DNA from 3 places in the Embleya sp. NPDC056575 genome. Region 3 is predicted to be linked to each of the others. Evidence: riboswitches for the same ligand, from Rfam matches in the RefSeq annotation. Region 3 holds a riboswitch; each other region holds the start of a gene.

Region 1 (2,260 bases), on a different contig from region 3:
TGCCGCGTCGGCGGATGCCCACCTCTTTCGGGCCGCCACCCACGTGGGTGACGCCCGAGTCGGCGCCGGCCCCGCCAACGGCCGGTGGCGCGCCCTCCTCGACCCGCCGCCCGCCGCCGAGATCGCCGTCGCGCTGCGCCGCCTCGGCGCCGACGCGCTGGTCCAACTCGTCCCCGGGGCCGCCGTGGTCAGCGGCGTCGACGGCTCGACCCGGCTGCTCGACCTGCCCGGACTCGACTACGGCCTGGACCTGCCCGACGGCGACCGGGAGCACCTGTCCGACTTCCTCGACGCCCTCTGCGCCTGGGCCTGGGACGCGGTGATGGCCCCCGTACTCGCCGCCGTCCCCGGCACGTTCGGCCGCACGCCGTCCCTGGTCCTGCTGCCGGCGGGCCTGTTCGATTCGGTGCCCTGGCACGCCGCCTGGTCGACCGTCGACGGCCGCCGCCGGCACGCGCTCCAGGTCGCGCGGATCTCGTACATCGCCTCGCCCCGCCTGCTGTGCGACATCGCCGCGCGCCCGACGGCCGACCCGCACCGGAGCCGGCACCGCCCGATCGAAATCGGCCACACCGCCGGCGCCCCGATCGTGTTCGCCCCCGACCGCGCCGCCGGATCCGCCGCCGAGCACCTGGCCGCCGGCGCCCACACCGTGGTGTCCACCCTCTGGCCCGTCGCCCCGACCACCGCCGCGCTGGTCCTGTACATGGCCCACCACTACCTCAACCGCCGCGACCTCCCGCCCGCCCAGGCGCTCCGCACCGCCCAGCTCTGGATGCGCGACCCCAAACGCGGGATCCCCACCGCGATGCCCGCCGAACTCGCCGCGCAGGCCCGGGAGATCGTCCCGAACGACCTCACCGGCTGGGCCGCCTTCACCCATTCGGGCCGCTGAGCCGCCGCCGCCGACCCCCACCCCGCCTTCCCAAGCCGCCCGCCGGGGGCGTACTGTTCGCCACGCCATCGCGGGAGCTCGGACCAACCGGGCTGAGAGGGCGGCATGGGGTGTCGGTGGCGAGCCGGCGCACACCCCGGGGCCACCGACCGCTTGAACCTGTCCGGGTAATGCCGGCGTAGGGAGAGCAGGTAGAGCCATGTCGGCTCCAGCAGTGGACGACGCACGCCCCGCCGCGGCACACCCGGCGACCGAGGCCCCGCTGGTCCTGGACACCGCGCCGCCGCGCACCCTCGGCTTCCGCGACCAGGCCGCGTTCTGGGCCAACCTCGGGGTGAGCCTCCTCGGCTTCTCCGGCGCCCTGTTCGTCCTTGCCCCGGCGGGCTATCCGCAACTGTCCATGGTCGCCGCGATCGTCGCGGCGATCGGCGGCACGCTGCTCGGCACGCTCATGGTCGCGGTCGCCGGCATCCCCGGCGCCCGCAGCGGCGCGCCCGCGATGACGGTGTTGCGCGGGTTGTTCGGCACGAAGATCTCGTACGTGCCGACCGTGTTCAACATCGTCCAGTGCATCGGCTGGGGCACCTTCGAGCTACTGGTCATCGCGCTCGGCATCGAGGCGATGACCGACGGCGACGGCCCGCACTGGCTCTACATCGTCGCCGCCGGCACGGTCACCACCGCGATGACCCTGCGCCCGCTCGGCATGCTGCGCATCCTGCGCCGCTACGTGACGATCGCGGTGGGCATCGCGATGCTCTACTTCTCGGTCCAGCTGTGGCGCGAGGGGCTGCCGCCGATGACCGAGGGCTCGTGGTCCGGATTCTTCCCGGCGATGGACGCCGCGCTCGCGGTCGCGGTCTCGTGGGTACCGCTGGCCTCCGACTACACCCGCCACTCGCGCGGCACGAAGCCGGCGTTCTGGGCCGCGCTGAGCGGCTTCTCCGTCACCAGCATCTGGTGCTATCTGCTGGGCCTGGTCGCCCTCGCCCAGGTGGGCGGCGACGCGGACAAGATCTTCGACTCGTTCCTGGGCGTCACCGCCGGTTGGGTGTTCTTCGCGGTCCTGGTCGTCCGCGAGGTCGACCAGAGCTTCGCCAACGTCTACAGCACCGCGATGTCGATCCAGAACCTCGCGCCGCGCGTCGACCGCCGGATCCTCTGCCTGGGCGTGGGGGCGCTGGTCACGGCGTTCGCGCTGATGGTGAACGACTTCGACACCTACGCGAGCTTCCTGTCCCTGATCGGCTCGATCTTCATCCCGCTGCTCGGTGTACTGGCGGTGGACCTGTTCGCGGGCCGCGGCCGCGCCGGCTGGGACCTGGGCGACCACTCGCCGGCGCGCTGGGTGATGCTCGCCCCGTG
Region 2 (2,260 bases), on a different contig from region 3:
CACGAGCACGCGCGGCGCCTGGAGCGCGTTGTCCCAGTGCTCGACGTGCATCCGGGTGCCGTAGCGGGCGGACGGGAACTCGACGCAGTCGCCGACCGCGTGGACCCCGGGCATCGAGGTGGCCAGGTACTCGTCCACCTCGACGAAGCCCCGCGCGGTGCGGGCGACGGCGGATCCCGCCAGCCAGTCGGTGGCCGGGCGCACGCCGATGCCGACCACGATCGCGTCGGCGCGCAGCCGGCGACCGTCGGTCAGGTGTACCGCGCCCGGCTCCAGGCGATCCACCCGCGCGCCGAGCAGCAGTTCCACGCCGGCCTCGGCGTACCAGGGCACGAAGCGCTCGCCGATCTCGTCGGGGAAGGGCCCGGCGAGCGGGGCGTGCAGCGCCTCGACCACGGTGGTCGGGCAGCCCGCGGCGGCCGCGGCGGTGGCCACCTCGGCGCCGATCCAACCCGCGCCGACGATCACCACGTGCGCGCCGGGCACGAGCGCGGTGCGCAGCGCGCGGGCGTCGTCGATGGTGCGCAGCACATGCACGCCGGGCACCTCGGCGGCGCCGGGCAGGTGCAGCACGCGCGATCCGGTGGCGATCACCAGGCGCTCGTAGGCGATCGGCCCCGCGTCGGTGTCCACCGCGCCCTCGCGCAGCCCCGTGGCGGTGCGGCCGAACAGCACCTCGGTGTCGAGCGCGGCCCAGTCCGCCTCGAAGGAGGTGTCGTCGGTCTTGCCGGCCAGGACCTCCTTCGACAGCGGCGGGCGGTCGTACGGCGCGTGCGCCTCGGCGCCGAGCAGGGTGACGCGCCCGGCGTACCCCTGTTCCCGCAGCGCCACCACGGTTTGCAGGCCGGCCATGCCGGCACCCACGACGAGCACGTTGTCCATGCGGGGCAGCCTATGACGCGTGCCCGGGTCGCCGACGGGCAGGGTCTTGACTCAGTCAAGGAGATCGGCGGGCACCGCTCGGGCACCCCGGATGGCGCCCGGGACGTGTCGTAGTGTGGAGAGGTCACGGGAGCCCGGTGAGACCGGGCTGAGAGGGGGGCTGCGAGCCCCCGACCGTCCGAACCTGATCCGGGTCATACCGGCGAAGGGAGTTCTGCTCATCATGTCCAACACCGGCACGGCCGGCCCCCCGGGCGTCGACGTCGTGGTCGTCGGCGCGGGCGTCGTCGGACTGTCGATCGCCTGGCGCGCCCGCGCCCGGCACGGCCTCGCGGTCACCGTGGTCGACCCCGCCCCCGGCACCGGCGCCTCGCACGCCGCGGCGGGCATGCTCACGCCCGTCTCCGAACTCCAGTACGGGGAGGAGAGCCTGCTCCGGCTGAGCATCGAATCCGCCCGGCGCTACCCGGAGTTCGCCGCCGAACTGGCCGACGCCGCGGGGCTGCCCTCGGGTTACCGCGCGTGCGGCACGATCGCGGTCGCGCTGGACGCGGACGACCGGGCGGTGCTCAAGGACCTGCACGCCTACCAGGAACGCCTCGGCCTACGCTCGGACTGGCTGACCAGCCGCGAGTGCCGCCGCCTCGAACCCATGTTGTCCCCGGCGATCACCGGCGGCCTGCACGTCGAGGACGACCACCAGATCGACAACCGCGTCCTGGTCGCGGCGCTGCTCGCGGCCTGCGCGCGGGCGGGCGTGACGATCGTGCGCGAGGGCGTCGAGCGGGTCCTGGTCGCCGACGAGCGCGCGTACGGTGTGCGGTTGCGCGACGGGCGGGCGCTGACCGCCGATCAGGTACTGCTCGCCGCCGGGTGCCGCTCGGCGCGGATCCCGGGCCTGCCGCCCGAGGCGGTGCCCCCGGTACGTCCGGTCAAGGGCGAGATCCTGCGGCTGGCCGTGCCGCCGGCGCTGCGCCCGCTGCTGTCCCGCAACATCCGGGGCGTGGTCAAGGGCGGCAGCATGTACCTGGTCCCGCGCGTGGACGGCGAACTGGTGATCGGCGCCACCGAACACGACCTCGGGTTCGACACCGAGGTCACCGCGGGCGGGGTCTACGAACTGCTCCGCGACGCGCACGAACTCGTCCCCGGCGTGACCGAGCTGCCGCTGGTCGAGACGCTCGCGGGGCTGCGCCCGGGCAGCCCGGACAACGCGCCGATCCTGGGCCGCTCCGCGCTGGCCGGTCTGGTGGTGGCCACCGGCCACTACCGACACGGCATCCTGCTCACCCCGATCACCGCCGACACCGTGGCCGACGTGCTCGCCCACGGCACCACCCCCGACCTCATCGCGCCCTTCGGGCCCGACCGTTTCACG
Region 3 (2,260 bases):
GGCCGACGCGACGGCGACCGAGCCGGTGTTGCCCAGCACCCGCGCCTACGTCAGCTACCTGATGGCCACCGTGCACAACGGCTCGTTCGCCGAGGGCGTGGCCGCGGTGCTGCCCTGCTACTGGATCTACGCCCGGGTGGGTGACGCGCTGCTCGCCAAGGGTTCGCCCGACGAGTTGTACGGGCGGTGGATAGCCACCTACGGCGCCGAGGAGTTCCAGGAGACGGTGCGCGCGGTCCTGGATCTGGTGGACCGGATCGGCGAGGACCTGTCGGCGGGCGAACGGGCCCGGATGCTGGAACACTTCGCGACCACCGCGCGCTACGAGTGGATGTTCTGGGACGCCGCGTGGCGAGGCGAGCGCTGGCCGGTCTGAGCACGGGGTACGGCGGAGCGCGGCCCGGCGCACGTCGGGCCGCCGTCGCGCGGAGCGGAACCGGCCTTCCCGGGTAGGGCGTGTCCTCCCGGGGAATGTGCTCCCCTGGTGTGCACGTCTCGCGTGGGTTCGCGTGACTTGGGGGTTGGACGATGGAGACATGGCCGCGGTGGGCGCGCATCGGCGTTCCGGTGGTGGCGCTGGTGCTGCTGTGCTGGTTGCTGATCTGGCTGTTCTCGGCCTTCCTGATGGTCCTCGTCAAGGGTGTCGTGGGGTTGTTCGTGGTGATCGGCATGGTCGTGCTCGCGCGTACGGCGGTGGCCGGTCGGGGACCGCGCGATCCGCTGGAGTGAACCCGGCGCTGGTCGTGCGGTCGGCGGTGTGCCAGGGTGGGGGCGCACCACACGGAGATACACGGGAGCTCGGGGCACCGGGCTGAGAGGGCGCTGAGGCCGCGCCGACCGCAGAACCTGACCGGGTAATGCCGGCGTAGGGAGCCTTTCCATGACCTCGCACGACACTTCGCTGCCCGCCGCCGGCATCGCCGCCGCGCAGACGGTCACCAGCGGTCCGATTTCCCCCGCCCACCACCGCGGCTACGTCGCCGGATCGCGCGAGGACCTGCGCGTCCCGGTGCGTACGGTGCACCTGACCAACGGCGAGACGGTTCGCCTGTACGACACGTCCGGCCCGTACACCGATCCCGCCTTCGAGGTGGACGTGCGGCGCGGTCTGCCCGCGTTGCGCGAGGGGTGGATCGACGAGCGCGGCGACACCGAGCGCTACGACGGCCGGATCGCCGACCTCACCCCGGCCGGGCTCGCGGTGCCGGGCGCGGGGGTGCGTCCCCGGCGGGCCGCCGGATCCGAGGCGGTGACCCAGCTCGGCTACGCCCGGCGCGGGCTGATCACCCCGGAGATGGAGTTCGTGGCCGTCCGCGAGGGCCTGACCCCCGAGGTGGTGCGGGACGAGATCGCCGCCGGGCGGGCGGTGTTGCCCGCGAACATCAATCACCCCGAGATCGAGCCGATGGCGATCGGGAAGAACTTCCTGGTCAAGGTGAACGCGAACATCGGCAACTCGGCGGTGACCTCCTCGATCGAGGAGGAGACCGACAAGCTGGTGTGGGCGATCCGCTGGGGCGCGGACACCGTGATGGACCTGTCCACCGGCAAGGACATCCACACCACGCGCGAGTGGATCGTGCGCAATTCGCCGGTCCCGATCGGCACGGTGCCGCTGTACCAGGCGCTGGAGAAGGTGAACGGCAAGCCCGAGGAACTGACCTGGGAGCTGTACCGGGACACCGTGATCGAGCAGTGCGAGCAGGGCGTCGACTACATGACGGTGCACGCCGGTGTGCTGCTGCGCTATGTGCCGCTGACCGCGCGGCGCAAGACCGGGATCGTCTCGCGCGGCGGCTCGATCATGGCCGCGTGGTGTCTGGCGCACCACCGGGAGAACTTCCTGTACACGCACTTCGCCGAGCTGACCGAGATCCTGCGCGCGTACGACGTGACCTACTCGCTCGGCGACGGCCTGCGTCCGGGCTCGATCGCCGACGCCAACGACGCGGCGCAGTTCGCCGAGTTGGAGACGCTGGGCGAACTGGGCCGGATCTCCCGGTCGATGGACGTCCAGGTGATGATCGAGGGCCCCGGCCACGTGCCGATGCACAAGATCAAGGAGAACGTCGACCTCCAGCAGCGCATCTGCGACGAGGCGCCGTTCTACACCCTGGGCCCGCTGACCACCGACGTGGCGCCCGGCTACGACCACATCACCTCGGCGATCGGCGCGGCGATGATCGGGATGTGGGGCACCGCGATGCTCTGCTACGTGACGCCGAAGGAGCACCTGGGCCTGCCGGACCGCGACGACGTC

Evidence for each region. Region 3 has a riboswitch for thiamine pyrophosphate ahead of thiC (phosphomethylpyrimidine synthase ThiC). Riboswitches for the same ligand answer to the same signal wherever they lie in the genome.
Region 1: it holds a riboswitch for thiamine pyrophosphate, as region 3 does, so the genes downstream of both, ACFRCG_RS20185 (purine-cytosine permease family protein) here and thiC (phosphomethylpyrimidine synthase ThiC) in region 3, are expected to answer to the same signal.
Region 2: it holds a riboswitch for thiamine pyrophosphate, as region 3 does, so the genes downstream of both, thiO (glycine oxidase ThiO) here and thiC (phosphomethylpyrimidine synthase ThiC) in region 3, are expected to answer to the same signal.

The regions. Positions count from the first base shown of each region.
Region 1 is NZ_JBHTVA010000024.1:24,268-26,527, reverse strand. Features, by position in the region: gene ACFRCG_RS20190 (CHAT domain-containing protein) at 1-895, shown strand, start outside; TPP riboswitch at 956-1,099, shown strand; gene ACFRCG_RS20185 (purine-cytosine permease family protein) at 1,095-2,260, shown strand, end outside.
Region 2 is NZ_JBHTVA010000077.1:41,936-44,195, forward strand. Features, by position in the region: gene ACFRCG_RS40205 (NAD(P)/FAD-dependent oxidoreductase) at 1-882, opposite strand, end outside; TPP riboswitch at 999-1,110, shown strand; gene thiO (glycine oxidase ThiO) at 1,106-2,260, shown strand, end outside.
Region 3 is NZ_JBHTVA010000011.1:114,179-116,438, reverse strand. Features, by position in the region: gene tenA (thiaminase II) at 1-376, shown strand, start outside; gene ACFRCG_RS11260 (hypothetical protein) at 529-729, shown strand; TPP riboswitch at 781-889, shown strand; gene thiC (phosphomethylpyrimidine synthase ThiC) at 881-2,260, shown strand, end outside.